2 regions of the Streptomyces sp. NPDC006510 genome follow, and region 1 is predicted to be linked to the other one. Evidence: predicted binding sites of a transcription regulator. Region 1 holds the regulator's gene; the other holds the start of a gene.

Evidence for each region. The regulator HrcA, encoded in region 1, represses chaperone genes, less so after heat shock. The targets are predictions, from matches to a motif close to TTNGCACTCNGNNNNNCNGAGTGCNAA.
Region 2: groES (co-chaperone GroES) is a predicted target of HrcA. The motif match lies at 3,843-3,869, and genes of this name have one in related genera.

The regions. Positions count from the first base shown of each region.
Region 1 covers NZ_JBEXPH010000108.1:161-15,019, reverse strand. Annotated here, with positions in the region: gene ABZY11_RS27690 (PfkB family carbohydrate kinase) at 1-788, opposite strand, end outside; gene ABZY11_RS27685 (MFS transporter) at 1,130-2,485, shown strand; gene ABZY11_RS27680 (adenosine deaminase) at 2,449-3,441, opposite strand; gene ABZY11_RS27675 (ribonuclease Z) at 3,479-4,387, opposite strand; gene ABZY11_RS27670 (histidine triad nucleotide-binding protein) at 4,406-4,765, opposite strand; gene ABZY11_RS27665 (PDZ domain-containing protein) at 4,990-8,223, opposite strand; gene ABZY11_RS27660 (hypothetical protein) at 8,304-8,834, opposite strand; gene ABZY11_RS27655 (16S rRNA (uracil(1498)-N(3))-methyltransferase) at 8,943-9,689, opposite strand; gene ABZY11_RS27650 (nitronate monooxygenase) at 9,686-10,759, opposite strand; gene dnaJ (molecular chaperone DnaJ) at 10,885-12,021, opposite strand; gene hrcA (heat-inducible transcriptional repressor HrcA) at 12,022-13,038, opposite strand; gene ABZY11_RS27635 (MBL fold metallo-hydrolase) at 13,235-13,957, shown strand; partial or broken gene ABZY11_RS27630 (DUF3097 domain-containing protein) at 14,186-14,859, shown strand, end outside.
Region 2 covers NZ_JBEXPH010000068.1:22,492-38,421, forward strand. Annotated here, with positions in the region: gene ABZY11_RS21245 (hydroxyacid dehydrogenase) at 1-807, shown strand, start outside; gene ABZY11_RS21250 (ester cyclase) at 876-1,589, shown strand; gene groL (chaperonin GroEL) at 1,659-3,284, opposite strand; gene groES (co-chaperone GroES) at 3,383-3,691, opposite strand; gene ABZY11_RS21265 (DUF6234 family protein) at 4,008-4,481, shown strand; partial or broken gene ABZY11_RS21270 (polysaccharide deacetylase family protein) at 4,574-4,696, opposite strand; gene ABZY11_RS21275 (polysaccharide deacetylase family protein) at 4,693-5,721, opposite strand; gene ABZY11_RS21280 (methyltransferase domain-containing protein) at 5,831-7,087, shown strand; gene ABZY11_RS21285 (hypothetical protein) at 7,107-7,472, opposite strand; gene ABZY11_RS21290 (hypothetical protein) at 7,523-8,188, opposite strand; gene ABZY11_RS21295 (VOC family protein) at 8,224-8,688, opposite strand; gene ABZY11_RS21300 (MFS transporter) at 8,896-10,416, opposite strand; gene ABZY11_RS21305 (TetR/AcrR family transcriptional regulator) at 10,606-11,310, shown strand; gene ABZY11_RS21310 (hypothetical protein) at 11,307-11,588, opposite strand; gene tsaD (tRNA (adenosine(37)-N6)-threonylcarbamoyltransferase complex transferase subunit TsaD) at 11,585-12,685, opposite strand; gene rimI (ribosomal protein S18-alanine N-acetyltransferase) at 12,685-13,200, opposite strand; gene tsaB (tRNA (adenosine(37)-N6)-threonylcarbamoyltransferase complex dimerization subunit type 1 TsaB) at 13,197-13,859, opposite strand; gene ABZY11_RS21330 (hypothetical protein) at 14,012-14,578, shown strand; gene ABZY11_RS21335 (hypothetical protein) at 14,632-14,835, opposite strand; gene tsaE (tRNA (adenosine(37)-N6)-threonylcarbamoyltransferase complex ATPase subunit type 1 TsaE) at 14,966-15,496, opposite strand; gene ABZY11_RS21345 (alpha/beta hydrolase) at 15,465-15,930, opposite strand, start outside.

The DNA.
Region 1 (14,859 bases):
GGCACCTCGGCGCTCTCCCCGGTCGCCGAGTCCACCGCGTACGCGCCCTCCGCGCCCAGGGTGACCACGGCGAGCGGCACCCGCTCGGCCAGGGCGTGGGCGGCGGCGCGCGGGCAGTCGGTGCGGGTGTAGCGCATCGCCTCCTCGGCGTTGGGGAGGAATGCCTGGCAGTGCTCCAGGTCGGCGAGGGCGTCCAGGTCCCAACGGCCGGTCTCGTCCCAGCCGACGTCGGCGAAGATCCGGGCGCCGTTGCGGGCCGCACTGGCGACCCAGGGTTCGCTGCGGCCGGGGGCGAGCGAGGCGACGGCGGCGCGTGCGCGGGGCGGGCAGCGTGGGAACGGCGGTTCCCCGGCGGAGAGCACGCCGTGGGCGCCCTCGGGGCCGGGGGCCTCGTGGCCGTGCGAGACCATCGTCCGCTCGCCTTCGTACGCCATCGAGACGGTGACCGGCGAGTGCCAGCCGGGGACGGTGTGCGACATGGACAGATCGATGCCCTCGCCCTGTTCCAGGGCGTCCCAGCAGTACTCCCCGTAGTGGTCGTCGCCGAAGGCCGCGGCCAGCGAGGTGTGCAGCCCCAGCCGGGCCAGCGCGGTGGCCATGTTGGCGACGCCGCCGGGGCTGGAGCCCATGCCGCGCGCCCAGGACTCGGTGCCGCGGACGGGGGCGCTGTCCAGGCCGGTGAAGATGATGTCGAGGAAGACCGTGCCGGTGAGGAAGACGTCGCAGTCCGGGTCCTGCGGGGCGCGCAGCCCGTCCAGTGGGTCGATGCCTGGAATGTCCGTGCTCACCTTGCACTCCCCGGTCGTGGCAGATCTGGCCAGTGTGCCCGATTCGCCGCCGTAACCGGAGGCTGCGCGCCGCCGGTACCGGCGGGCTCGTCCGCAGCGCCTCACGGATGGGCGCTGACCTGCATAAACATGCGCTGCTACCCGCACTTTCGGAGGGTAAACGCATATGTGACCCGGATCACATGAGTGTGCCTTTCGGGCGACTGGCCGCGGTTGATACAAATTGGCCCGCGAGCCCCATCGGCGACGGTTGCCGACGAGTGGCCCGACTTCTCCGTATTTCCCGCATTGCCCTCCCCTGCCTTCTCTGCCGTCGATCCGGCATGTCTTCAGGAACGCCCATGTCCTCGCGCCCTCGCGCCGCGTGGCCCCTGGTCGCCGTATTCACCGCCGGCTACCTCGCCGCCTATCTGCTCCCCACCATCGTCGGGCGGCTCTCCGTCTGTCTCGGCCTCAGTACGGCGCAGGCCGGTCTGGTCGGCAGTGCCCTGCTGCTGAGTTCGGCGACTGCCGGGTTCACGCTGGCGGGCCGGGTCGAGACGTACGGGCCGCGGCGGCCGGCCCGGATCGGACTGGTCCTGGCCATGACGGGGTACGGCTGCGCCGCCCTGGCCGGCTCGGTGCCGCTGGTGGTCATGGGCGCGATGATCGGCGGCTTCGGCTCCGGTACGGCGACCGCGGTGGCCGCCGCGGGCATCGCCGCCGAGCGCGATCCGCACCGGACCTCGTCGCTCGGGCTGCTCAGCGTCTCCGCGACGGCGGGCGCCCTCTATCTGACGATCCCGCACCTCGGCGGCGGCCACCGGCTGCCGTTCGCCTCCATCACCCTGGTCGCCCTGCTCGTCTGGCCCGCCACCGCGCGGCTCGGCGGTGTCACGCCCACCGGTCCCGCCGCCCCGGTGGCCGGCCGGCTGCCGCACCGCCGTTCCGGTCTGGTGCTCGCAGGCGGCATGCTCGTCTGGTCCATGGCGCAGAACGCGCTGTGGGGCGTCAGCAGCCGGATCGGCGTGGCCCAGGCCGGGCTCTCCGAGGTCACCATCGGCGCGGTGTTCGCCGCCGCGCTCGGCGCGGGTCTGCTCGGGGTGATGGGCGCCGGGGTGCTGGGCGCCAGGCTCGGCCGGGCGGTGCCGATCGGCCTGGGCACCGTGATCATCGCGGGGAGCATCGTGCTCAGTTCGTCGGCCCGGAACCTCGGCTCGTTCGCGACCGGCGAGATCCTGTGGAACACCGTCTACCCGGTGGTCCTGTCGTATCTGATCGGCCTGGCCGCCTCCCTGGACGTACGCGGCCGCTGGGCGGTCCTCGCCGGCTCCGCCTCGTCCGTCGGGGTGGCCTGCGGGCCGGTCCTGGGCAGTGTGCTGTCCGAGCAGGCCGGCTACCCGGTGATGGGCCTGATCCTGGGCGCCGTCACGCTCCTGGTGGCCGCGCCGGTTACGGCCGTCGCCCTGCACACCGGCGGCCGTCCGCTGGTGCCGGGATCGGTACGGCGCAGGGGCGGCGCCCCGGCCGCGCTGCTCGCCGTCACCACCGGAGCGGTGCCCGGCGCCGTGCCCAGGCTGGGCGCGCCCGAGCAGGCCGTCACGGAGATCAGCCTGCCCGTGCGCCGCAGGCGCCCGGTCCGCAACGCGTTCCGGACGGCCGGGCCGGCGGGCGGGGCCGGTCAGTCGAACGCGTACGCCTCGACCTCGGACAGATAGCGCGCCCTGCGCTCCTCGTCGTGGTCGAGGAAGGCCGCCTCGAAGGAGTTGCGGGCCAGCGTGCGCAGCTGCTCCTGGTCCAGGCCGAGCGCCTCGTGGACGGCGTGGAAGGTGTCCCCGACGTATCCGCCGAAGTAGGCGGGGTCGTCGGAGTTCACCGTGCAGAGCAGTCCGGCGGCCATCATGGCCCGCAGCGGGTGCTCCTCCAGGGTGTCGATGGCGCGCAGCCGTACGTTGGACAGCGGGCAGAGGGTGAGCGGCACCCGGTCCGCGACCAGCCGCTTCACCAGGTCCGGGTCCTCCATGCAGCGCAGCCCGTGGTCGATGCGCTCGACCCCGAGGACGTCCAGAGCCTCCCGGATGTACTCGGGCGGGCCCTCCTCGCCGGCGTGGGCGACCTTGCGCAGCCCGAGGGCCCCGGCCGCCTCGTACACCTCACGGAACTTGACGGGCGGGTGCCCGACCTCCGCCGAGTCGAGGCCGACCGCGCCGATCCGGTGCAGATACGGCTTCGCCGACTCCAGGGTCTCCAGCGCCGACTCGGCCGACTGGTCGCGCAGGAAGCACATGATCAGCTGGGTGGAGATGCCGTGCTTCTCCTCGCTGCGGTCCAGCGCCCGGCCGAGCCCCTCGACGACGGTGCCGATCGGGACGCCGCGGGCGGTGTGCGCCTGCGGGTCGAAGAAGATCTCCGCGTGCCGGACGCCCTGCGCCGCGGCGCGGGCGAGATACGCGTCGGCGAGCTCCTCGAAGTCCTCCTCGGTCCGGAGCACCGCCATCAGCGCGTAGTACAGGTCGAGGAAACTCTGCAGGTCGTCGAAGCGATAGGCGGTGCGGAGCTCCTCGGTGTCCGCGTACGGCAGCCGCACACCGTTGCGTCCGGCGAGCTCGAAGGCCAGCTCGGGTTCGAGGGTGCCTTCGATGTGGAGGTGAAGTTCGGCTTTGGGGAGATGCACGGGTTTTTCACGCTCACAGATGGTGGTGCTGATGTGTTCAAAGGTGCCGGGTGGGCACGGGGACCCTGCTGAGGTCCTGGGCGACGGTCAGTTCGCCCTCGAACCCCGCCGCGCGGGCCTGGGTCTCGAAGACGGCCGGGTCGTCGTACCGCTGCGAGAAGTGCGTCAGCACGAGGTGCCGCACGCCCGCGTCCCGGGCCACCCGGGCCGCCTGTCCGGCGGTCAGATGGCCGTGGTCGGTGGCGAGCCGTTCGTCCTCGTCGAGGAAGGTCGACTCGATGACAAGCAGGTCACAGCCCTCGGCGAGGACGTGCACGCCGTCGCAGAGCCTCGTGTCCATGATGAACGCGAACCGCTGGCCGCGCCTGCGCTCGGAGACGTCGTCCAGCGTGACGCCGCCGAGGGCGCCCTCGCGCTGGATCCGGCCGACGTCCGGCCCCTTGATGCCGTGCTCGGCCAGTTTCGCGGGCAGCATGCGGCGCCCGTCGGGTTCGACGAGCCGGTAGCCGTACGACTCGACGGGGTGCGAGAGCCGGTGGCTGCTGAGTGTGTACGCCTCGGTGGTGGCGAGCACCCCGTCGGCGGCGACCGGGGCCTCGGTCAGCTCGACGGACTCGCGGTACGCGGTGGCGTACCGCAGCCGCTCGAAGAAGCGCTGCCCGCTCGCCGGGTAGTGCGCGATGACCGGGTGCGGGACCTGGTCGAGGTTGATCCGCTGGATCACCCCGGCCAGGCCGAGCGAGTGGTCGCCGTGGAAGTGCGTGACGCAGATCCGGTCGATGTCGTGCGCGGCGACGCCGGCCCGCAGCATCTGGCGCTGAGTGCCCTCACCCGGGTCGAAGAGGATGCCCTCGCCGTCCCAGCGCAGCAGATAGCCGTTGTGGTTGCGGTGTCTGGTCGGGACCTGGCTGGCGGTGCCCAGGACCACGAGTTCGCGTACGGACATGGTGTGCGACGGGCCGTTCTAGCCGGGGGGCCACTGCAGTCCGCGGCCGCCCAGGACGTGGGCGTGCGCGTGGAAGACGGTCTGGCCGGCGCCGGAGCCGGTGTTGAGGACGACCCGGTAACCGGTGTCCACGATCTTCTCGTCGGCGGCGACCTGCCCGGCCTCACGCAGTATGTCGGCGGTGATCGTCGGCTCGGCGGCGGCGAGCGCGGCGGCGTCCGGGTAGTGGACGCGGGGGATGACGAGTACGTGGGTGGGGGCCTGCGGGTTGATGTCCCGGAAGGCGACGGTGGTTTCGGTCTCGCGGACGATGGTTGCCGGGATCTCACCCGAGACGATCTTGCAGAACAGGCAGTCGGGCTGCGGTTCTCCCGCCATGGGGTGGCTCCTCGGGTTGTTGGTGATCGTTGTACGGCATGCTATCGGGCCGCCTGCGGCGGGCCCTGTCCCCTGCCCGCCCTTCCCGGACCGGGGCGAGATCCAGCCCCTCCCGCGCTTGAGGAGCGGGAGTCCGGGGGGCTGAGCCCCCGGTTACGGGAAGGGTCGGGCAGGGGGATCGGGCCCGCCGCAGGCGCACCGGACCCGCACCCGCCCCGCCACCCCTACGCCTCCGGCAGCTCCGGCGCCCGCTTCGCCGGGGTCTCGGCGAGCGAGGCCAGCGCGATCCGGATCGCCTCGTCCAGCTGCGGATCCCGCCCCGCCACATGGTCCTGCGGCGTCATCACGACCTCGACATCGGGATCGACCCCGTGGTTCTCCACGCCCCAGCCGTAACCCTCGAACCAGAACGCGTACTTGGGCTGGGTGACCGACGTACCGTCCACCAGCCGGTACCGGCTGTCGATGCCGACCACGCCGCCCCAGGTCCGCGTACCGACGACCGGCCCGATCCGCAGGGCCTTGATCGCGGCGTTCACGATGTCGCCGTCCGAGCCGGAGAACTCGTTGGCCACGGCGACCACGGGGCCGCGCGGCGCGTCCTGCGGGTAGCTGAACGGCCGCATGCCGCGCGGCAGGTCCCAGCCGACGACGCGGCGGGCGAGCTTCTCCACGATCAGCTGCGAGATGTGGCCGCCGCGGTTCTCCCGGACGTCCACGACCAGCCCCTCGCGGGCCACTTCGATCCGCAGGTCGCGGTGGAGCTGCGCCCAGCCCGAGCCGACCATGTCGGGGACGTGGAGGTAGCCGAGGCGGCCGCCGGAGCGCTCGTGCACATAGGCCCGCCGGTCGGCGACCCACGCGTGGTAGCGCAGCGCCTCCTCGTCGGCGACCGGTACGACGACGACATGGCGGGGGTCACCGCCGTCCACCGGTGAGACGGTCAGCTCGACCGGTTTGCCCGCCGAGCCGGTGAGCAGCGGTCCGGGGCCGGTCACCGGGTCGACCGGGCGGCCGTCGACGGCGAGGATCGCGTCCCCGGCGCGTACCGCCACTCCGGGCGCGGCGAGCGGCGAGCGGGCCTCCGGGTCGGAGGTCTCGGACGGCAGGACCCGGTCGATGCGCCAACTGCCTTCGTCCGTACGGGAGATGTCCGCACCGAGCAGCCCCTGCCGGGCCGAGTCGTCGCCCCATCCGCCGGGCGGCGTCACATAGGCGTGCGAGGTGCCGAGCTCCCCCTGCACCTCCCACAGCAGGTCCATCAGGTCGTCGTGGGTGGCGACCCGCTCCAGCACCGGGCGGTAGCGGTCCAGGACTCCGTCCCAGTCGAGACCGCCCATGTCGGGGCGCCAGTAGTTGTCCCGCATGATGCGCCCGGCCTCGTTGTACATCTGGCGCCATTCGGCGGCCGGTTCGAGGGTCCGCCGGATCCGGGAGAGGTCGACGGTGACGCCGCCGTCGCTGCCGCCGTCCTCGTCGTCGCACGCGACATGGCTGTCGGACGGTACGACGCGCAGCTTGCCGCGGGTCTGCAGGACAACCCGCTTGCCGTCCCCGCTGACCGCGAAATCCCTGACGCCCGAGGCGAGTTCCTCGCAGCGCAGCTTCTCCAGGTCGTACCGCTCCAGGACGGTCTCGGGCCGCCCGGAGTCGTGGGTGGCGGCGCCGGTCCCGAGCACCCCGGTCACCGGGTGGCTCAGCCACAGCAGCCCGTCCTTCGCGGCGCGCAGTGTGGAGTAGCTGGCGGCCTCGACGGGCAGCGGCACGATCCGGTCGGCGAGTCCTTCGAGGTCGATCCGGGTGACCGGCAGCGCGGTCGGGTTGTCCTGGTCGCCCTCGCCGCCGCCCTTCTCCTTCTCGGTCGGGCGGCCATGGCGCTGCGGCCCGAACGGGGAGGGCGTGGTGGCGGCGAGCGTCAGCAGATGCGGGCGGCAGGCGCCGATGAACGCCAGGTCGAAGACATGGGCGTCGTAGACCGGGTCGAAGGACCGCTCGGAGAGGAAGGCCAGGTGCTTGCCGTCGCCGGTGAATGCGGGGGCGAAGTCCCGGAAGCGCAGCGGGGTGGCCTCGGCGACCGACAGATCCGCCAGGTGCGCGAGCTTGAGCTGACTGAGCGGCTCGGGCCCGGGGTGGGACCAGGCGAGCCAGGAGGAGTCGGGCGAGAAGACGAGGCCGGAGACGTCGCCGTGCTCGCTGCGGTCCACCTCGTGGACCTCGCCGCTCTCCCGTTCGACGATCAGGACCCGCCCGTCGTGCGCGGCGACGGCGAACCGGCTGCCGTCAGGGGCCGGGGCCAGGTCGAGGACCCTGCCGATACGGCCTGCGGCGAGGCGGCGCGGTACGGCGCCGGGGGCGGTTCCGGTGGCGGGTGCGCACTCCAGGGCGTCGTCGCCCTCGGCGTCGGTGACCCAGACGACATGCTGGTCGCCGTCGGCCTGGAAGGCGCGGGGCAGTCTGGCCCGTACGCCCGGTTCGACGGCGAGTGCGCGGGCCGGTCCCTCGCGGTGGGTGACCCAGTGGACGGCGCCGCGCGTCCCGACGGCGCTGCCGCGGCCGGTACGGTCCGGGGACGCGGAGTCGAGATGGCTGCCGGCGTGCACGGAGTGCGGCTGGAGGTCGGCGCGCTGGCCGCCGAGCCGGATGTCGAGGCGGCGGGGCCCGTCGCCGGCGAGGCCGTCCAGCAACCAGAGTTCACCGGCCGAGGCGTAGGCGACGCGGGTGCCGTCGGTGGTCGCGTGACGGGCGTAGAAGCCCTCGATGCCGGTGTGGCGGCGCAGGTCGGAGCCGTCGGGGAGCGAGGAGTAGAGCGCGCCGACGCCTTCGTGGTCGGAGAGGAAAGCGATGCGCTCCCCCACCCACATCGGGGATTCGATGTTCCCGTCGAGGTCCGCGTGAAGGCGTACGAACTCCTCCGGGCCGTCCGCCGGGGACTCCCGCTCGATCCACAACTTGCCTGCCGTGCCGCCCCGGTAGCGCTTCCAGGTGGCGGCCTCGCGCCCCATGGTGACCGAGAGCAGCAGCACCCGGCCGCCGGGCCCGTACGCGACCGAGCCGACCGGCCCGTACGGCAGGGTCCGGGCGGGCCCGCCGTCGACCGGGACGGCCCTGGCCCAGCTGCGCCGGAGCGACGCCTGCCCATGGGTGCTGACGACCAGCACCTCGCCCTCGGGCGTCCAGCCGTGGACGGCGGTCCGCGCGTCGCCCCAGTAGGTGAGCCGCCGGGAGGGGCCGCCGTCGGTCGGCGCGATGTGCACTTCGGGCGCCCCGTCCCGGGTGGACGTCCAGGCGACCCGGGTTCCGTCGGGCGATATCCGTGGATGGGTGACAGGCCGGTTGTCGGCACTGACGCGCCAGGCCCGGCCGCCGTCCAGCGGCGCCAGCCAGACATCGTCCTCGGCGGTGAAGGCGATCGAATCGCCCTGGACATGGGGGAATCGGAGATAGGCAGGCTGTGTCACATCGATCACCCTAGGCCGCCGCCATGCTCTGCGTAACCGGGTTGGCCGGAGTCCGACGGGCCCCGGCCCGCCGGTCGAAGTCACTTACCCACAGGCGTTTCGGTCACCGTCACCGTGACGGTGACCGTCGGCCGGGCGCCCTGGCCGCCGCCGGCCGGTGGCGGATTCAGCACGGCGGTCGACGGGGCGGCGCAGTTGCCGAGCACATCCGCCCGGAAGACGGCCTTCCCGCCCGCCTTCGCGGTCAAGTCCCCCCGCACGCACCGCCCGCCGAACTCCTGGGTCACCTTGCCGGTGAGGGTGATGGCCTCGCCCCTCTCGGTCTTGCCGGTGCAGTCGACGTCGGCGACCCGGCGCGCGGACGCGGCGGGCGAGGCGCCCCCGGTCCGGTCCCCGTCGACGTCGGCCGTGCAGTTCAGCCACTGCACATCGACCCCGTTGCGCTCCAGTGCGCCGGTGCCTACCCGGTCGGTGGTCACGGCGATGGATGCGGAGTTCAGTCCGCCCGCGGGGTCACAGGCGGCGGTACCCGCGACCGCCGCGACCACGAGTGCGGAAGCGGCCAGAAAGCGCCGCTCTCTTCCCTGACCCCATGCCCTTGATGTCCCCATACGGGCAGCTTCCCACCGTTCGCCCGTGGAGCGGTAGACGGCTTGCGGCCAAAACCGCGGGCGGCTCCGGCGCACGCGACGGGGCGTACAGCGGGCTCACAACAGGGTTCACGACCAGCGGCCGGTCCGCCCCAGCAGCAGTGCCGTCGCCGCCGTGCCCGCCGTAGAGGTGCGCAGCACGCTCGCTCCGAGCCGGCAGGTCCGGGCGCCCGCCCCGGCGAAGACCGCCAGCTCGTCCGGCGACACCCCGCCCTCGGGTCCGACGATCAGCACGATCTCGCCCTGGGCCGGGAGCAGGACGGTGGCCAGCGGCTCACTGTCGTGTCCCCGGTCCTCGTGCAGGACGGCGGCGAAGTCCGCCGTGGCCACGAGCGCGGCGATCTGTTTGGTCGTCATCGCGTCGGCCACTTCGGGGAAACGCACCCGGCGGGACTGCTTGCCCGCCTCCCGGGCCGTGTTGCGCCATTTCGCGAGGGACTTGAGGCCGCGGTCGCCCTTCCACTGCGTGATGCAGCGCGAGGCCTGCCAGGGCACGATCGCGTCGACCCCGGTCTCCGTCATCGTCTCCACGGCGACCTCGCCGCGGTCGCCCTTGGGAAGGGCCTGGACGACGGTGATGCGGGGGGAGGGCCGGGGCTCCTCCCGGACCGGGGCCAGGCCGGTGACGACGAGCCGGTCCTTGCCCTCGGCGGCCGAGACGACGCCTTCCGTCCAGCGGCCGCGCCCGTCGGTGAGCACGACCTCCTCACCGGCGCGCAGCCGCTTCACCGACACGGCATGCCGGCCCTCGGGCCCCTCCAGGACGAACTCGGGCCCGTCGGGGACCTGTTCGACGACGAAGACCGGTGCGGTCACTGCGTACTCCCTGTGCTCACTGCCGTCCGTGCGGCGTCCAGTTCTTCGGCGAGCAGCCTGACCAGCCGGCCGGCCGGCAGCTCGCGTGCCATCCGGTGCCCCTGGCCCGCCCACAGGGCCATGCCCTGCGCGTCCCCGGCCTTCGCCGCCGCCCGGCGCAGCCCGGCGGTCAGATAGTGGACCTGCGGGTAGGCGGCGGGGGCGTACGGGCCGTGCTCGCGCATGAACCGGTTGACCAGGCCGCGGGCCGGGCGGCCGGAGAACGCCCGGGTCAGGGCGGTCCGTACGAACAGCGGGTTGGTCAGCGCCTGCTTGTGCAGCAGGCTCGCCCCGGACTCGGGGCAGGCGAGGAACGCCGTGCCGAGCTGCGCCGCCTCCGCGCCCGCGGCGATCACCGCGGCGATCTGGGAGCCGCGCATCAGCCCGCCCGTGGCGACGATCGGTATCTGCACGGTCTCGCGGACCTGGGACACCAGCGAGAGCAGCCCGATCCCGGTGCCGTCGGTCTGCGGGTCGTCGCGGTGGGTGGACTGGTGACCGCCCGCCTCGACGCCCTGGACACAGACCGCGTCGGCGCCCGCCCACTGGGCGGCCTGGGCCTCCTCGGGCGTGGTGACGGTCACGACGGTGTACGTGCCGACGCCGGCGAACGCGTCGAGGATGTCGCGGGTCGGGCAGCCGAAGGTGAACGAGACGGCCGGGACCGGGTCCTCCAGGAGGATGGCCAGCTTGGCGTCGTAGTTGTCGTCGCCGCCGGAGTCCGTGTCGCCCAGCGGGGTCTCGTACCAGGCGGCCTCGCCCGCGAGCTGGTGCCGGTACACCTCGACGGCGCTCGGGTCGGCCAGCGCCGGCTGCGGCATGAAGAGATTGACGCCGAAGGGCTGAGCGGTCAGCCCGCGCAGCTCTTTGATCTCGTTGTACATGCCGTCCGCCGTCTTGTACCCGGCAGCGAGAAAACCGAGCCCGCCCGCCTCGGAGACGGCCGCGACGAGCTGCGGACAGGACGTGCCGCCCGCCATCGGGGCCTGCACGATCGGATACCGGCAGAGATCGGTCAACGCGGATGACATGACCGCATCGTGTCACGTCCCGCGCCGCCCGGGGCGCGCGGCCCGGGGTCCGCTTTGTACTCAAACGCCGGACGGGCCCCGTCGAGCGGGCCCGTCCGGCGTCCGGGAACGGTCTGCGGGACCGGTCAGCGGCCGTTGAAGGCGTCCTTCAGCCGGGAGAACAACCCCTGCTGGCCGGGCTGGAACTGGCCGGTGGGCCGCTCCTCGCCACGCATCTTCGCCAGGTCGCGCAGCAGTCGCTCCTGCTCCGGGTCCAGCTTCGTCGGGGTCATCACCTCGACGTGCACGATCAGATCGCCGCGCCCGCCGCCCCGCAGATGCGTGATGCCGCGGCCGTGCAGCGGTACCGACTGGCCGGACTGGGTGCCCGGCCGGATGTCGACCTCCTCCAGGCCGTCGAGCGTCTCCAGCGGCACCTTGGTGCCGAGCGCGCCCGCCGTCATGGGGATGGTGACGGTGCAGTGCAGATCGTCGCCGCGGCGCTGGAACACCGCGTGCGAGAGCTCGTGGATCTCCACGTACAGATCGCCGGCCGGGCCGCCGCCGGGGCCGACCTCGCCCTCGCCCGCGAGCTGGATGCGGGTGCCGTTGTCGACACCGGCGGGGATCTTCACGGTGAGCGTGCGCCTGGAGCGGATGCGGCCGTCGCCGGCGCACTCCGGGCACGGGGTCGGCACGACCGTGCCGAAGCCCTGGCACTGCGGGCAGGGCCGCGAGGTCATGACCTGGCCGAGGAAGGACCGGGTGACCTGGGAGACCTCGCCGCGGCCGCGGCACATGTCACAGGTCTGGGCGGAGGTGCCGGGTGCGGCACCCTCGCCGCTGCAGGTCGTACAGACGACGGCCGTGTCGACCTGGATGTCCTTGGTGGTACCGAACGCCGCCTCGGCGAGATCGATCTCCAGCCGGATCATCGCGTCCTGGCCGCGCCGGGTGCGCGAACGGGGTCCGCGCTGCGACGACGTACCGAAGAACGCGTCCATGATGTCGGAGAAGTTGCCGAAGCCGCCCTGTCCGAATCCGCCCGCGCCACCGCCGCCGGAGGCGGACAGCGGGTCGCCGCCGAGGTCGTAGACCTGCTTCTTCTGCGGGTCCGACAGCACCTCGTAGGCGGCGTTGATCTCCTTGAACCGCTCCTGGGTCTTCGGATCGGGGTTCACATCCGGGTGCAGCTCGCGGGCGAGCCGCCGGAATGCCTTCTTGATCTCGTCCTGAGATGCGTCGCGGCGCACGCCGAGTACGGCGTAGTAGTCCGTGGCCACTTACGACTCCGCCAGGATCTGTCCGACGTAACGTGCCACTGCGCGTACCGCTCCCATCGTTCCGGGGTAGTCCATGCGGGTCGGTCCGACCACGCCGAGTTTGGCGACTGCCTCGTCGCCCGAACCGTAGCCGACCGCGACGACGGACGTGGAGTTGAGCCCCTCGTGGGCGTTCTCGTGCCCGATACGTACGGTCATGCCCGAGTCCTTGGCCTCGCCGAGCAGCTTCAGCAGCACGACCTGCTCCTCCAGTGCCTCCAGCACCGGCCGGATCATCACAGGGAAGTCGTGCCCGAAGCGGGTGAGGTTGGAGGTGCCGCCGATCATCAGCCGCTCCTCCGTCTCCTCGACGAGGGTTTCGAGCAGGGTGGAGAGCACGGTGGACACGGTTCCCCGGTCCTCGCTCTCGAAGGATTCCGGCAGATCCTGCACCAGCTGCGGGACGTCCGCGAAACGGCGTCCGACGACCCGGCTGTTGAGCCGGGCCCGCAGATCGGCGAGAGAGGTCTCGCCGAACGGGGCGGGGCAGTCGATCATGCGCTGTTCGACCCGGCCGGTGTCCGTGATGAGCACGAGCATCAGCCGGGCGGGCGCCAGGGACAGCAGCTCCACATGCCGCACCGTCGACCGGGTCAGCGAGGGGTACTGCACGATGGCGACCTGCCGGGTCAGCTGCGCGAGCAGCCGGACGGTGCGGCCCACGACGTCGTCGAGGTCGACCGCACCGTCGAGGAAATTCTGGATGGCCCGGCGCTCCGGCGACGAGAGGGGCTTGACCCCCGCGAGCTTGTCGACGAAGAGCCGGTAGCCCTTGTCCGTCGGGATGCGTCCGGCACTGGTGTGGGGCTGGGCGATGAAGCCCTCGTCCTCCAGCACCGCCATGTCGTTGCGGACGGTCGCCGGGGAGACCCCCAGCTTGTGCCGCTCGGTGAGCGCCTTGGAGCCGACGGGCTCCTCCGTGCCGACATAGTCCTGGACGATGGCGCGAAGCACTTCGAGTCTGCGTTCGCTGAGCATCGCGACACCTCCAGCTGTGTTTCCTCGGTGGTTCTCGGGTCGTTCCTGTTTCTCTGCCCAGGAATCCGCCTGGCACTCTGTCATCGCGAGTGCCAGCAATCCCCCGGCCAGTGTACGGCGGCCGAGTGGGGACCTAGCAAGGGCGACCGGCACGCTACCGCGAGACCGCGCAGGTCGTTGCCGATAGCGTCGCGGTATGGATGCCTCTTGGGAAGAGTTCGGCTGGGAGCGACTCGGTCACGGAGTGGGCCGGCGGCGCCTTCCCGGATGGGACGCGACAGTCGCACTGGTGGTCGGAGCGGATGGAGTGCTGCTCTACGACACCGGATCGACGCTGCGCGAGGGTGCCGAGGTGCGGGCCCAGGCGCAGGCCCTGCTCGGCCGGAGGGTGACGCATATCGCACTCAGCCACCCCCATTTCGACCATGTGCTGGGCACCGCCGCGTTCCCCGGCGCCGAGGTCTACGGAGCGGTCGGCATGACCGAGCTGCTGAAGCGGGGGGCGGACGATCTGCGCGGCTCGGCCGTGCGCCAGGGGGTCAGCGAGCACGACGCGGCGGAGGCCGTCGATGCGCTGGTCGCGCCGCAGCATCAGGTGTGCGGCGAGTGGACGCTCGATCTGGGCGGCGGGCGCGAGGTGTTGCTGGCCGACGTGGGCCCCGCGCACAGCGGCCACGATCTCGTGGCGGTCGTCCCTGGCTCCCCCGCGATCGTGCTCTGCGGCGACCTGGTCGAGGAGTCCGGCGAACCGCAGGCGGGCCGGGACGCGTTCCCGTCCCGCTGGCCGGCCGCGCTGGACCGGCTGCTGGCGCTGGGCGGCGAGGGCGCGGTGTACGTGCCGGGGCACGGGGCGGTGGTGAACGCGGCGTTCGTACGGGACCAGCGCGAACAACTGACCGTACGCTTCGGCGTGTCGTGACCCTCAGTGCCTGTCCGGAAGATCATGGCCGGGGTCGCGACGCCTGGCACGACACCTCGCGGCGTTGCCGGAACGTCCGAACAGCTCCTTCCCCAAGCTCTCAACTCCGTTCGAGCAGGGGAGACCCCACCTAAGACGCTCCGGCGCCCTGCGATGCACCGCACCGGACGCCGCGCCCTGTCCGACCCTGATCCGCCGGACGGGACCCGGTCGTCCTATCGTCGTCCGATGCGCAGCTACCAGCCGGATCTGACCCCGCCGTGGAAGAGGTCCGCCCCCGTTCCCGAGGTCCCCGCCGAAACCGATCTGGTCGTGGAGGAGGTCTCCACCGGATTCTGCGGTGCGGTGATCCGCTGCGAGAAGACGGCCCAGGGTCCGACGGTGACCCTGGAGGACCGCTTCGGCAAGCACCGGGTGTTCCCGATGGAACCCCGCGGCTTCCTGCTGGAGGGCCAGGTGGTGACCCTCGTACGCCCCTCGGCGGCCGCTCCGGTGCGCCCCACGCGTACGGCCTCGGGTTCGGTCGCGGTCCCGGGGGCGCGCGCCCGGGTCGCGCGGGCGGGCCGGATCTACGTGGAGGGCCGGCACGACGCGGAGCTGGTCGAGCGGGTCTGGGGCGACGACCTGCGGATCGAGGGCGTGGTCGTCGAGTACCTGGAGGGCATCGACGACCTGCCCGCCATCGTGCGCGAGTTCTCCCCCGGCCCGGACGCCAGGCTGGGCGTCCTGGTCGACCACCTGGTCCCCGGCTCCAAGGAGTCCCGGATCGCCGACCAGGTGTCGGACCCGGACGTGCTGGTGGTCGGCCACCCCTACATCGACGTGTGGGAGGCGGTGAAGCCGTCCTCCGCGGGCATCACGGCCTGGCCGGTGGTACCGCGCGGCCAGGACTGGAAGACGGG
Region 2 (15,930 bases), on a different contig from region 1:
GCCGGGGTACTGGCCGGCGCGCCCCGGCTGCGGGCCGTCGTGCACGCCGCGGGCTCCGTGAAGCACCACATCACCGACGCCTGCTGGGAACGCGGCATCACCGTCACCTCGGCGGCCGGGGCCAACGCCCTGCCGGTCGCCGAATTCACCCTCGCCGCGATCCTGTTCGCCGGAAAGCGGGTGCTGCACACCGCGCACCGCTACCGCGGTCTGCGCGCCGACCACGACTGGCTCGCGGAGCTCGACGGAGCCGGCAACTACCGCCGTACGGTCGGCATCGTCGGCGCCTCCCGCATCGGCCGGCGCGTGATCGAGCTGCTGCGCCCCTTCGACCTGGACGTGCTGCTGTACGACCCGTACGTGGACGGTCCGGAGGCGGCGCGGCTCGGTGTGCGGCTCACCTCGCTCGACGAGCTGTGCGCGAGCAGCTCCGTCGTCTCGGTGCACGCGCCCCAGCTGCCGGAGACACACCATCTGATCGGTGCGGCGCAGCTGTCCGCCATGGCGACCGGGACGACGCTGATCAACACGGCGCGGGGTTCGCTGATCGACGAGGACGCGCTGCTTCCCGAGCTGACGGCCGGACGGCTGCATGCGGTGCTGGATGTGACGGACCCCGAACTCCCGCCCACGCACTCGCCGTTGTACACCCTGCCCAATGTGCTGCTCACCCCGCACATCGCGGGTTCGCTGGGCGACGAGCTGCACCGGATGGCCGACCACGCGCTGGACGAGATGGAGCGGTTCGCGGCCGGTCTGCCCTTCGCGGACCCGGTGCACTCCGGGAGTCTGAGCCACTCGGCCTGAACCGTCGAAAAGCCCGTTCCTCACTAAACTGGAAGCATCCCACCCAGAATGTGAGACCGGGAGACATCATGAGATTCGTACAAGTTATCGACTGCAAGACGGAGCGGTTCGAGGACATGGACCGTCTCATGGACCAGTGGGTCGAGCAGACCAGGGGCACCCGGACCGCCACTCACAGTCTCATCGGCAAGGACCGCTCCGACGGGTCGCACTATGTCGAGATCGTCGAATTCCCGTCGTACGAGGACGCGATGGCGAATTCCGGGCTGCCCGAGACCGAGCGGATCTTCCAGGAGATGGTGGCGCTCTGTGACGGGATGCCCACCTTCACCGACCTCGACGTGGTCCGCGACGAGCAGCTGAACCAGGCGCAGTCCCGCCGCTTCTTCCACGAGATCGCGGTCGGAGGCAATCTCGACGCCATCGACGAGGTGTTCGCGGCCGACTACATCGACCACGACATCGCGAAGACGGAACGAACCGTGGTCGGTTCCGAACAGCTGCGGAACAACGTCGCCGGATGGCGCGCCGCCTTCGACTTCACCCTCGACCTGGACCGGCAGATCTGCGAGGGCGACGACGTCGTGACGCTGTGGACCTGGACCGGTACCCACAAGGGCGAATTCAGGGGCATCGCCCCCACGGGCAGGCAGTGCGTCATGACCGGCACCACGATCTTCCGGTTCAAGGACGGCAGGATCCAGGAAGGCTGGTGGCACGAGGACCTCATGGGCCTGATGCGCGAGCTCGGCGCCCTCGACAGGGGCACGACACCCGCCTGAACGCCCGAAGGCCCCCTGTCCCACCGCTCGGCGGTGGGACAGGGGGCCTTCTGCGGCTGAGGCTGCGCGTCAGTGCGAGTGACCGTGACCGCCGTGGGCGGCCTCGGCCTCCTCCTCGGCCGGCTTCTCGACGACCAGGGTCTCGGTCGTGAGCAGCAGCGACGCGATGGACGCGGCGTTCTCCAGCGCGGAGCGGGTGACCTTGACCGGGTCGATGACGCCGGCCTTCACCAGGTCGCCGTACTCGCCGGTCGCGGCGTTGAAGCCCTGGCCCTTGTCGAGCTCGGAGACCTTCGAGGTGATGACGTAGCCCTCGAGGCCGGCGTTCTCGGCGATCCAGCGCAGCGGCTCGACCGCGGCGCGGCGCACGACCGCGACACCGGTGGCCTCGTCGCCGGTCTTGCCGAGGTTGCCCTCCAGGACCTTGACGGCGTGGACCAGAGCGGAGCCACCACCGGAGACGATGCCCTCCTCGACCGCGGCGCGGGTCGCGGAGATGGCGTCCTCCAGACGGTGCTTCTTCTCCTTGAGCTCCACCTCGGTGGCGGCGCCGACACGGATCACGCACACGCCGCCGGCCAGCTTCGCGAGGCGCTCCTGGAGCTTCTCGCGGTCCCAGTCGGAGTCCGTGGCGTCGATCTCGGCCTTGATCTGGTTGACCCGGCCCTTGACGTCGCCGGGCTCGCCGCCGCCGTCCACGATCGTCGTGTCGTCCTTGGAGACGGTGACGCGGCGGGCGGTGCCCAGCACGTCCAGACCGGCCTGGTCGAGCTTGAGGCCGACCTCCTCGGCGATGACGGTCGCACCGGTGAGGGTGGCGATGTCGCCGAGCATGGCCTTGCGGCGGTCACCGAAGCCCGGGGCCTTCACCGCGACGGCGTTGAAGGTGCCACGGATCTTGTTGACGACGAGGGTCGACAGCGCCTCGCCCTCGACGTCCTCGGCGATGATCAGCAGCGGCTTGGAGCCACCGGCCTGGATGACCTTCTCCAGCAGCGGGAGCAGCTCCTGGATCGAGCCGATCTTGCCCTGGTGGATCAGGATGTACGGGTCGTCGAGGACGGCCTCCATACGCTCCTGGTCGGTCACCATGTACGGGGACAGGTAGCCCTTGTCGAAGGCCATGCCCTCGGTGAAGTCGAGGTCCAGACCGAAGGTGTTGGACTCCTCGACGGTGATGACACCGTCCTTGCCGACCTTGTCCATCGCGTCCGCGATGAGCTCGCCGACCTGCGGGTCCTGCGCGGAGAGCGCGGCCACGGCGGCGATGTCGGTCTTGTCGTCGATCGGGCGGGCGGTCGCGAGGAGTTCCTCGGACACGGCCTTGACCGCGGCGTCGATGCCCTTCTTCAGGGCGGCCGGGGAGGCACCGGCGGCGACGTTGCGCAGACCCTCGCGGACGAGCGCCTGGGCCAGCACGGTGGCGGTGGTCGTACCGTCACCCGCGACGTCGTTGGTCTTGGTCGCCACCTCCTTCACCAGCTGGGCACCGAGGTTCTCGTACGGGTCGTCGAGCTCGACCTCGCGCGCGATGGTGACACCGTCGTTGGTGATGGTGGGAGCGCCGAACTTCTTGTCGATGACGACGTTGCGGCCCTTGGGGCCGATCGTCACCTTGACCGTGTCGGCAAGCTTGTTGACGCCGCGCTCAAGGGCGCGACGGGCGTCCTCGTCGAACTTCAGGATCTTCGCCATGGGAGCTGAGCTTTCCTCTCGAACGAACTGCGCCCCCGACCACCCGGCTGGTTATTCGCGGGGGCCAGGGGCGCAGAACAGAAGCAAACGTGGGTGAATTACTTCTCGACGATCGCGAGCACGTCGCGAGCCGAGAGGACGAGGTACTCCTCGCCGTTGTACTTCACCTCGGTGCCGCCGTACTTGCTGTACAGCACGACGTCGCCGGTGTTGACGTCGAGCGGAAGGCGCTCGCCGTTCTCGAAGCGGCCCGGGCCCACGGCCAGGACGACGCCCTCCTGGGGCTTCTCCTTGGCGGTGTCCGGAATGACCAGGCCGGAGGCCGTGGTCTGCTCGGCGTCGAGCGGCTGGACCACAATGCGGTCCTCGAGCGGCTTGATCGCAACCTTGGAGCTGGCGGTCGACACGATCCGGTCTCCCCCTTCGGAGATCTCACGGGGTAACAGTCTTTGGGTGGCGACCAGGTCGATCCGTCGTCGCGGGTGCCGGACCTGCCAGTCGCGCAGTACTGCTGGCACTCTCCAGTGGTGAGTGCCAGCACCGAGACTATGACCGGGATTAGCACTCGGTCAAGCGGAGTGCCAATTCAGGCGATCGTGGCGTCGCCTTCGCGCCGCTCCCCCGGTGCGAAACGCGACGACCGGGGCACGGTCCGGACAACAGTCCGGACAACATGGGGACAACGCACGGACGGACCGGACCGTTCCGTACGACCGTGTGGACATGACCCGACCTCGGTACGAGCAGCCGCACCCCGCGCCCCGGCGGTCCCCGCCCGCATCGCGTGCCGCGAACGGCTGCCTCGATGTGGTGCTCGGGCTGCTGCTGGTTCTCCTGGAGGGGCTGATCTGCGCGGTCACCGCCTTCCGGCTGGCCTTTTCGCGGTGGGCCCCCGACGGGCCGGAGACGACGGGCCCGCCGCCGATGGACTGGACACCCGTCCTCGTCTTCGGCGGGATCGCCGCGGTGATCTGTCTGTTCGCCGTCGTGCTGATCCGCGGCAACTGGCCCTGGGCGGGCGCGATCCAGTTGCTGGCAGCACTGGCGCTGTGCGTGGTGACGGTGCGGATCGGCCACGAGGACTACCGCCGCTCGCACCCGGCGCCCGCGCCCGCTCCCTCGTACGATCCCGGCCGGACCGGCCACCAGTGCCTCAGCGGCGGCGACAACCGGGAGTGCCTGGACTCCGGCGGCTGACGGCAGGAGATCACCACTGTCGACCCCGGCTCGCCGTGATCACCGTGCGCCGGCGCCGACGGGCCCGCCGCGGGCGTCCGCGGCGGGTGGTGCACCTTCTGCGCGGCCTTGCGGCCCAGCCGTTCGATCGGGTCCACCGACTGTGCGCAGCCGGTGGCGGTGAGGAGCGCACCGGCCGCCAGCAGTCCGGCCAGCAGCCGGTACGCCTTTCTCATACGTAGTCCTCCAGCCGGGCCACGGCGTACCCCCTGTCCGTGACGGTCCTCATGACCGCCCGGACCAGGTCGGCCATGCTGCCGCCCCATTCACCGCGCCCCCGGAAGTGCGTGAGGATGATGTCGCCCGGGTGCAGGTCCTCGTCCTCCTCGCGCCACTCCATGCGGTCCGGGAACGCCTCGGCGTTCCAGAGGGGCACGGCCCTGATCCCGCACGACTTCGCGATGCGGAGGGTGTCCCCGTTGTAGTTGCCGTACGGCGGGCGGAAGAGGATGGGCCGCTTCCCGAACCGCTTCTCGATGATGTCCTGCTCGTCGCAGATCTCGCGTTCCTGCTCGGCGTACGAAAGTCCGGGCAGATAGGGGTGGCCGAGCGTGTGGTTGTTGAGGGTGACGCCCAGCCGCTGCGCCTCGCCGAAGTACCCGTAGTTGTCGCTCACCTCGTAGTCGGTGAGGAACGCGCTGTACGGGATGTCCAGCTCGTCCATCATCTGCAACAGCTCGGGGTCCTTCTCGGAGCCGTCGTCCATCGTCAGGAAGACGACGCGGTCCTTGGTCGGGACGGTGGTGAAGACCGGTGGCAGCGAGTCGTCGCCGCCCTCCACCTCGAAGCCCCTGCGAGTGGTGATCCGCGGCTTCACGGCGGGCGGCGGCGGCGCGATCAGCGGCGTCTTGTCCAGCCCCCACTTCTTGGCGAGCGCCGCCCGCACGGCCGGGCTGAGCTCCGCGTTCTCATGGGCTCCGGCGGGTACGCGCACCTCGCCGGCGCGCCGTCCGGGGCCGCCCGGCTGACCGGCGGCGGGGTTCGAGCCAGGGTTCGCGCCCGCCTCCGCGCCCGGGTTCCCGGCGACGGGCAGGTCCCGGTGCTCGGTGTCGCCGCTCTGCCCGTCGGACCCGGAGGCGCAGCCGGAGCCGACCGCGGCGACCAGGAGTGCGGCCAGGACGGCGCAGGCGGGGCGGTGCCCGCCTGCGCCCCGCCCCCGTTCGGAATGAGGCGTGCCTGATTCACGCCATTTCGTGGTCATATTTTCCTTTTGTCGTACAAGCTGCATGGCGCCGCATACTGCCAGCACTCGATCGGCCTCCCGGCCCGACACCGCCGCCGGGCGGGCCGGTCTACCCGGCTGGCTCACAATGGGGCGGGTGAACGCTCTCGCCCCGAACGGCCCGTCCGCCGCCGACGACCGGTCCGACACCCCCGACCCGCTCGCCGCCTTCAGGGCCCTGCGCACCCCCGAGGGCGCCGCGCTGCTGGACGAGCTGCGGTCGTACGACCCCGCCCAGGAACTCGCCACCGCCACCCGGCTGCGCCGCGCCCACCCGGCCTCGCTGGTCTCGGCCGCTCTGGGGCAGGCGCGGCTGCGGCAGCGGGCGGTGGCGAAGTTCGGCGCCGAGGACGCGTACCGGATGTTCTTCACGCCGAACGGCGTCGAGCAGGCGACCCGTACGTCGGTGGCCACCCATCGCGCGCGGCGGTTCGCTGAGGCGGGCGGGGTGCGCGGCGTCGCGGACCTCTGCTGCGGGATCGGCGGCGACGCGATCGCGCTCGCGCGGGCGGGCATCTCCGTGCTCGCCGTGGACCGCGACCCGCTGACCGCCGAGGTGGCCCGAGCCAACGCCGCCGCGCTCGGGCTGGACGAGCTGATCGAGGTGCGGTGCGCCGATGTCGCCGACATCGACACCTCGCCCTACGACGCGGTCTTCGTCGACCCGGCCCGGCGCGGCGGCAGGGGCCGGATCTTCGACCCCGAGGCGTACTCGCCACCGCTCTCCTGGGCGACCGGTGCCGCGCTCGCGGCCCCCCGCGCCGCGCTGAAGATCGCTCCGGGCATCCCGCACGAGGCGATCCCGGCGCAGGCGGAGGCCGAGTGGATCTCGGACTGCGGCGACGTGAAGGAAGCGGTGCTCTGGTTCGGCGAGGGCTTCGCGGCCGGTTCGTACCGCGCCACCGTGCTCCCGGCCGGGGCCACCCTGTGGTCCGGGGCCCCGCTGCCCGCCCCGCCCGTCGGCCCGGTCGGCCGCTATCTGTACGAGCCGGACGGCGCCGTCATCCGCGCCCATCTGGTCGCCGACCTCGTCGCGCGGTGCGACGGCCGGCTGGTCGACGAGACCATCGCGTACATCACGAGCGACCGGCCGTACGAGTCCCCGTACACCTCCGGGTACGAGATCACCGACCAACTGCCGTTCAACATGAAGAAGCTGAAGGCCCTGTTGCGGGAGCGGAAGGTGGGCGTCCTGACCGTCAAGAAGCGCGGCTCGGCGGTCGAACCGGAGGAACTGCGCCGCAGGATGAAGCTCCAGGGGCCGAACTCCGCGACTGTCTTCCTGACTCGGGTGGCCGGAGCCCCGACGATGCTGATCGGCCACCCGCTGACCGGCCCGGCCTGACCGGCCGGGCGGGCGGCCGTCAGGCGAGGTCGGTCAGGTCCTCCGCGTACACCTGCGACAGCGGCTGAGGGCCCACGTACTGCTGGCAGTTGCACTGTCCGGACTCGAAGCGGACCGGCTTCCTGGTCTCGTCCCAGGCGGTCGGCACCTCGACCCGCTCATGACACTTGCCCTGCTTGTCGTGCTTGGCGAGATGGTGTGTGCAGCCGCAGACGGGTTCCGGCGGCCTGTTCGCCGCTTCGAGGGCCAGCCGTTCCTGCTTGGACACCTCAAGCAGTTCCAGCTTGCGGTCGTGCCGGTTGCGCAGTGCCGTACGGACGTTGTCGACGGCCCATCCGAAGCCGCCCGTCCAGAAGATGATGAGCACCCACCAGTACCACTCCATGTCGTCCTCCCCCGGCGTGACCCATGTGTCCCGTCAGGACAGGTCCGCGGTCAGCGGTGGGCGCCGCCCCCGACGGAGACGAGCGGCTCCCGAGCGGGTGCCCCGGCCAGTACGCGCAGCACCCAGCGGCGGTGGGCGAACGCCTTGACGAGGCCGATCAGTCCGACGATCCAGCCGATCAGCCCGAGCCCCATGACCAGGGCGGCCAGGCCGTAGGCGTTTCCGTCCAGCACGCCACTGGCCGGAACGGCGAAGCAGGCGTACAGCCCGGCCGCACAGAGCGCGAAGGACATCAGCAGCCAGGCGAGGGAGGCGCCCGGCATCCGCAGCGCCGCGTCGCGTGCCGGATCGCGGTCCAAGCCGCCCCAGGCGTCGAGCAGTCGGCGGATTCGGCGGTCCCGGCGAAGACCGATGACGACGAGGATGATCGCGGGCACCATGCAGCAGGCGCCCATGGCGGCGAGGATCACACCGATCCCGGCGCTGATGACGTCGTACGACTCCTCGAAGGTGATGAGCGCCGAGCTCACCAGCATCCAGCCGAACGCGCAGAGCGCTCCCCAGAGCCACAGCATTCCCAGCCGCCCCGGCGAGAGATGTGCTTTCACCAACTCGCCGAGCACCGCGGCCCGGTCGGCGAGCAGCGCCTCGCGGTCCGGCCAGGAGCGTATTTCCACGGGCGGTGGTGGTGGCGGCAGTTGTGCGCGGCGAGACATGGGCCAGACCTTACCGACCGCGCGCGCTCACCGGTTCAGGCGCTGCGCAGTGCCTCGATGTCCAGCTTCCGCATACCCATCATCGCCTTCATGGCCCGCTCGGCCTTGGCCGGGTCCGGGTCGGACAGCGCCTCCTCGAACCCGTGCGGCACGAGCTGCCAGGACAGGCCGTACTTGTCCTTGAGCCAGCCGCACTGCCCTTCCTCGCCGTCCGCGGTGAACTCGGCCCACAGGGCGTCCACCTCTTCCTGCGAGGCGCAGTCCACGGAGAGCGAGATCGCCTCGGTGAAGGGGAACTGCGGGCCGCCGTTGAGCGCGACGTACTCCTGGCCGGCCAGCCGGAACTCGACGGTCATGACCGATCCCGCCCGCCCCGGCACGGCCTCGTTGTAGTACGTCGTCCTCAGCACCTCCGAGTCGCCGCCGAAGACGGACACGTAGTAGTTCGCGGCTTCCTCGGCCTGGGTGTCGAACCACAGGAAGGTCTTGATCTTCTGCATGGTCTGCTCCTGTCGGGTGGGGCGGAAGTCGGGCGGGTGGTGCGGAAAGCTGTGCAGGGTGGACCCGCCCGGCGGCCGGAACTCATCGGTCGTCGCGGACCGGACGCCCCGCGCGGTCCAGGAGCATCGCCCGTTTCCGTTCGTTGCGGGTCGGCCCGGCCGCCCGTACGGACTCCGCCCACGCCTCGTCCGTTCCTTCCCCGCCTCTCACCCTTGCGTCGAACGGGACCCGGCCGGATCGACAGCTCCCTGGGAATTCTTCTGAGAATCTTCCGGCCCGGCCACCGGAGCGGTCTCCGGGGCGGCCTCCTGAACGGCCCCCGGAGCGGTCAGCGGGTCGGTCACCGGGGCAGTCGCCTGGTCGGTCGCCGCAGCGGTCCGCCCCCGTGCCGGGAGCAGCACCAGGGCCGTCAGTGCCGCGACCGCGAGCAGCCCGGCGCAGACCCAGAACGCGGCCGAGTACCCGGCCGCCAGGTCGGCCGGACGGCGCCCGTCGCCGGTGACCCGGGCGGCGACGGTGACCAGGACCGCGAGCCCCAGCGAGCCGCCCACCTGGCGGGCGCTGTTCAGCAGCCCGGAGGCCATGCCCGTCTCGTCGGGCGCCACATCGGTCGTGGCGGCCGTGCCGAGCGGTACGAAGCACATCCCGATGCCGACGCTGCAGACCAGGGACGGGCCGAGGATCGAGTACAGGAAACCGCCGTCCGCCCGCGCCGTCGCCGCGAATCCGGCCAGGCCGAGCCCCGCCAGGAAGCCGCCGAGCGCCAGCAGCCGTCCGGTGCCGAGCGCCGCGACCGTACGGGTTGCGACGAGCGAGCCGGCGACGACGCCCGCCGAGAACGGCAGGAAGGCGATACCGGCGGCGGTCGGCCCGTAGTCGAGGACCTGCTGCATGTACAGCGAGACGAAGTAGAAGGCGGCGAACTGCCCCGAGCTCAGCAGCAGGCAGAAGAGATTCGCGGTCAGCACCGGCCGCCCCGTCAGCAGCCCGGGACGGAGCAGCGGGGTACGGGTCCGCAGCTCGACGGCGACAAAGGCGATCAGCAGCAGCACGGCGGCGCCGAGCGTGCCCAGCGTCCGGGCCGACCCCCACGCGTCGGTCGAGGCGCGTACGAGTCCGAGGACCAGCAGCGTCGTCCCCGTGGTGGCCAGCAGCGCTCCCGTCACATCGAGCCGGGCCCCGGTCCGGGCCCGGCCGCCCCGCAGTCCGCTGCGCACGGCCCCCACCAGCGCGAAGCCCACGATCGGCACGTTCACCAGCATCACCGCGCGCCAGCCCAGCGCATCGGTGAGCACCCCGCCCGCGAGCACGCCGACCGCGCCGCCCGCCGCGCCCGCCATGCCCCACAGCCCCAAGGCGCGGGAACGGGCGGGCCCGGCCGGGAAGGCCAGCGCGATCAGCGCGAAGGCGACCGGGGCGAGCGCGGCGGCGCCGATCCCCTGCACCGCCCGCGCGGCGATCAGCCCGCCGGGCGACCGGACGAGCCCGCCGGCCAGGCTGGCCACGCCGAACAGCACCAGGCCCGCCGTCAGGACCTGACGGCTGCCGAGCAGGTCGGCGAGCCGCCCGCCGAGCATCAGCAGCCCGCCGAAGGCCAGCGCATAGGCGTTCACCACCCACAGCAGCCCCTGGGGCGTGAAGCCGAGATCGCTGCGCATGTCCGGCAGCGCGACGTTCACCACAGACATGTCCAACGCCACCATGAACTGCACGATGAGGGCCACCATCAGCAGCCAACGCGTATGCCGTGACTGTTCGTTCACGACTTCCCCTTCCTTCGCGGCCATCCGGTCGAAGAATTACTATACGCGTATAGAAATCAATGACGAGGAGGCCCCGGAAGGACCGGGAGCAGCGGAACGGGAGACAATGCCCGGGTGTCAGGGACAGAGAAGAAGCAGCCACCGGCGGAGAAGGTGCCCATAAAGAAGGCGCCTGCGAAGAAGCAGGCGCCGGCGAAACGATCCGTGGGGCGCCCGCGCAGGCTCGACCCGGACGCGATGGTCGCCACCGCGCGCCGCATCATCGAGGAAGAGGGCGTGGATGCCCTGAGCATGCGGCGGGTGGCGAAGGAGCTCGGCTCCACGCCGATGGCGCTCTACCACTACGTGCAGGACAAGGACGAGCTGCTGATGCTCACCCTGTCGGGCACCGCGGCCGCCTTCCCCCGCCCCGAGCTGCCCGAGGACCCGCGCGAGCGGCTGCTCGCCGTGGCCGTGCACCTGCACGGCATCCTGGCGCGGCTCCCATGGGTGCTGGACATCCTGGCGCTGGGCGAGCTGACCGACCGCAACGCGCTGTGGATGGTCGAGGAGATCATCGACTCGGCGCTTGCCTGCGGCCTCTCCCCCGCCCAGGCGGTACGCGCGTACCGGACGATCTGGAGTTACGTCTACGGCGACCTGATCTTCCGCCGGGCGGCCGAACGCCGCGCGCAGAACCCGTCGGGCAGGCGCTACTTCCCCGAGATGGTGACCGAACAGGACGCGGCGACACTGCCCCGGCTCGCCGCGCTCAGGGACGAGTGGCGCACGTACGCCGCCGACTACGAGGTGGCGGACGAGCTCGACGCGATCATCCGGGGGCTGATCGGCCGGGGGACCGCCACCGACAGGACCTAAGGGCTGTCGAGGGACCCCGTGGCCCCCAGCGACTCGAAGCGCCAGCGATGCACCGGGCGGGCGATCAACTCGGCGGCGGGTTCGGGGAGTTCGGGCAGCTCGTCGCCGTATGCCGCTTCCCACCAGGTGATGACCAGGACCCGGTCCTGCGGGGCGCGCAGCAGCTCGCGGCGGAGCGGCTCGCGGGCCAGCTCGGCCGAGCGGGCCCGCGCCCACTCCAGGAGTTCGGCGCCCCGGCCGCCGGTGGCGCGGGCCTCCCACATGAGGGCAACGGTCATGAGTAGAGGTTGTCCTTGCTGATCTCGTGGACGTGGTCGTGGTCATGCGCATGGGCGCCCGGTACGTGGGTGTCGGTGACCGGCAGCGACGAGTCCGCGGACAGCTCCAGGTCCGAGGCCGGCCGGTTCCGGGCCACCATCTCCGCGCCCAGCGCCGCGACCATCGCGCCGTTGTCCGTGCACAGCCCGGGGCGCGGCACCCGCAGCCGGATGCCGGCCCGCTCGCACCGGTCCTCGGCCAGCGCCCGCAGCCGCGAGTTGGCCGCGACACCGCCGCCGATCATCAGGTGGTCGACGCCCTCGTCCTTGCAGGCCCGGACGGCCTTGCGGGTGAGCACGTCCACCACGGCCTCCTGGAAGGACGCCGCCACGTCCCGTACCGGCACCTCCTCGCCCGCCGCCCGCTTGGCCTCGATCCAGCGGGCCACCGAGGTCTTCAGGCCGGAGAAGGAGAAGTCGTAGGCGGGGTCGCGCGAGCCGGTCAGACCACGCGGGAACGCGATCGCCCTCGGGTCGCCCTCCTTCGCCAGCCGGTCGATGACCGGGCCGCCGGGGAAGCCGAGGTCCAGCACCCGGGCGATCTTGTCGAAGGCCTCGCCCGCCGCGTCGTCGATGGTCGCGCCGAGCGGCCGTACGTCGGCGGTGATGTCCGGCGCGAGCAGCAGCGAGGAGTGGCCGCCGCTGACCAGCAGCGCCATCGTCGGCTCGGGCAGCGGGCCGTGCTCCAGCTGGTCCACGCAGATGTGCGAGGCGAGGTGGTTCACCCCGTAGAGCGGCTTGTTCAGCGCGTACGCGTACGCCTTCGCCGCCGATACGCCGACCAGCAGCGCGCCCGCGAGCCCGGGGCCCGCGGTGACGGAGATGCCGTCGAGGTCGCGGGCGCTGATCCCGGCCTCCTTCAGGGCGCGCTCGATGGTGGGGACCATCGCCTCCAGATGCGCGCGGGAGGCGATCTCCGGGACGACGCCGCCGAAGCGGGCGTGGGTGTCGACGCTGGACGCGACGGCGTCGGCGAGCAGTGTCGTACCCCGGACGATGCCGACGCCGGTCTCGTCGCAGGAGGTCTCGATGCCGAGTACGAGCGGTTCGTCAGCCATCAGTCAGTCTCTGTTTCCTGTACGTGTTCTGGCACGTGTTCTTGTACGTGGAGGCGCATGACGAGTGCGTCGACGTTGCCCGGCTGGTAGTAGGCGCGACGGAAGCCGATCGGCTCGAAGCCGAAGCGTTCGTACAGCTTCTGCGCCCGGGTGTTGTCGACGCGGACTTCGAGGAGCACCTCGGCGCACTCGAAGGCCGTGGCGTGCTTCAGCAGGTCGGTGAGGAGTACGGAGCCGAGGCCGCCGCCCCAGTGGCCGCGGGTGACCCCGATCGTCTGTACGTCGGCGAGGTCGCCGGCCGCGGCGAGCCCCGCGTAGCCGACGATCCGGCCGGTGGCGGGGTCCTCGGCGACGACGTAGCGGCGGGTGGCCCGCGGGCCGCGGGAGTGCGCCAGCTCGGACCAGAACATGCCGGCCGACCAGGCGTCGTCCGGGAACAGCTCGTGTTCGAGCTCCAGCACCGGATCGATGTCCCACCAGCGCATCTCGCGCAGAACGGCAGTCGTGGTCGTCACTTCGGGGTGACCACCTTGTAGTTCTTCGGCACCTGGGCGTCGGGCCTGCGGAGGTAGAGCGGCTGCGGCGGCAGCAGCTCCGCGCCCGCGGCGAGCCGCTCGGCGGCGAGGGCGGCCAGCGCACCGGCACCGACGTGCTCGGGCTCCCGGGCGTCCGGGAACGCCTCGGGGTAGAGCACCGCGCCCGCGCCGACGACGGGCAGTCCGGCGAGCTGTTCGGCGATGTCGGCGGGCCGGTCGACGGCGGGCCCGGCGACCCGGGTGCGCGGGTCGTCGTACCTCGCCCAGTAGACCTCCTTGCGGCGGGCGTCCGTGGCGACGGCGAACGGGCCTTCCAGGCCCTTCTGCCCGGCGGCGTACGCGAGTCCGTCCAGGGTGCACAGCCCGTGCACGGGTACGGCGAGGGCGGAACCGAAGGTCGCGGCGGTGACCAGACCGACCCGGAGCCCGGTGTACGGTCCGGGGCCGACGCCGACGACCACGTCCGTCACGGCGTCGAGTTTCACCCCGGCCTCGGCGAGGACCCGGTCGACGGCGGGCAGCAGCAGCTCCCCGTGCCTTCGGGCGTCGACCTGTCCGGACTCGGCGACGACGGAGGTCCCGTCATGGAGGGCGACGGTGACGGCGGGGGTGGCGGTATCCACGGCGAGCAAGAGCACGCAAACAGCCTACGGCTCCGCCGACGGGGGCACGGCGCCCGTACGGCGTCCCGGCACGACCGGCCCCGGCTGCTACCGTCACCGTGCACACGCGGGTACGAAGTAAACGCTAAACGCTTGTACGACATACGGAAGCGAAAGGGGCGCGCACGGTGTCTAGGGGCAGCTCGGGAATCGTGGCCGGGCTCACTGCGGCGGCGCTCGTCGCGGTCGGCGTCCTGGCCTTCCAGGCATCGGCGAACGCCCCCGACAACCTCGCGGCCCCCAAACCGAAGGCGTCCAGCAGCGCCACCGCCACCGAGCACGCCAAGCCGAAGGAGAAGTCGCGCCCGACCGCGCTCCCCGCGGGCTCCGGCACCGGGAAGCGGGTCGTGTACGCCCTGGCCGACCGCCGGGTGTGGCTCGTCGACGCGGCCGGCGAGGTGACCCGGACGTTCGAGGTCATGCCGAGCACGCTGAATCCGCTGCCCGGCAGCTACCAGGTGAACACCCCGCGCTCGGGAGCCCCCACCAAGGGCTCGGACGGCGTGATGATCGAGCACGTGGTGCGGTTCGCGATGGTGGACAACATCGCCGTGGGATTCAGCGCGGCGGTGGACGGCTCGATGCAGAGCCCGGACCCGACGCTGAAGACGGGTGGCGTGCGGATGTCCCGGGCCGACGGGGACGCGATGTGGGACTTCGCGATGGTGGGCACGAAGGTGGTCGTCGTCCCGTAGGACGCCCCCGGCGGCCCGTTCACCCGGACCGCCGTTTCACCCCGACCGTCGTTTCATCCTGCCCGTCGTTCGAGGTCGGACCCGGAACGGGGCGCGGGGGCGGCGGCCTGGGCTTCGTCGCCTTCGTTCTCGCCTTCACCTTCGCTCTCGTCCGCGGACGGGGGCGGCGTGGAGACCGCCGTGGCCGCGGCACAGGCCGCCAGCAGGTCCTTCATCGATGGCGGCGGCGGCACTTCATGTTCGGCGGACGTCGTCATGGATGCCTCCTGAGGCTCCGGTGGAAGGCGTGGTTAGGCAGACCTAACCAGCTCTCGCCATCCATGTGACCACGCCCGCACCGCCCGGCGCAACAATTTACCGACAGCCTGTCGGAACCCGGCCCCGCGCTCAGACCTCGCGCAGTCCCGCCCAGCGCGCGCCGATCCCGACCAGCGTCACCTCGCGCCGTTCGTCGTCCGTGTCGCCGACCGCGCGGTCGATCACCACCCGCAGCCGGTCGTCGGACAGCTCCTCGACCTTGCCGTCGCCCCACTCCACGACCACCACCGACTCCGGCAGCGACACATCGAGGTCCAGGTCCTCCATCTCGTCGAGCCCGCCGCCCAGGCGGTACGCGTCGACGTGGACCAGCGCCGGACCACCGGTCAGCGACGGGTGGACGCGGGCGATCACGAAGGTGGGCGAGGTGACCGCGCCGCGCACGCCGAGGCCCTCGCCGAGGCCCCGGGTCAGCGTCGTCTTCCCGGCGCCGAGCTCGCCGGAGAGCATCACCAGATCGCCGGGCCGCAGGATCCCGGCGATCCGGCGGCCCAGCTCCTGCATCTGTTCGGGGGACTCGACGGCCAGGCTCACGGTGACGGTGACCGGCGCGGCGCCCTCGACGGCCTCAGCCGCCAGGCTGTTGTGCGGTGCTTCCATGTCCGCCAACGTTAGCCGCTGCCGGCACGGCTCCGACGCGTACCAGCAGGTCCGCCAGCCGGTCCGTGACCGTCTCGGGGTGCTCCAGCATCACCAGGTGGCCCCCGTCCGGGACGATGACCAGCTCCGCGTCCGGGAGCTCGTCCGCGATGGTCTCGCTGTGCGAGCTGGGCGTCACCAGGTCCTTGTCGCCCGCCAGGATCAGCACCGGAACGCCCCGGAAGGCGGGCAGTGCGCCGCTCTTGTCGTGTTCGGTGAAGGCCGGATAGAACTCGGCGACCACATCGATCGGGGTGGACTCGATGAGCCGCTCGGCGAACCGCTCGACCGCCGGATCGACGTCCCGCGAACCGAACGAGTACCGCTTGATCAGCCCGGCGAAGAGATCGGCGGTCGCCCGACGGCCCCGTTCCACCAGCTCGGCCTGGGAGCCG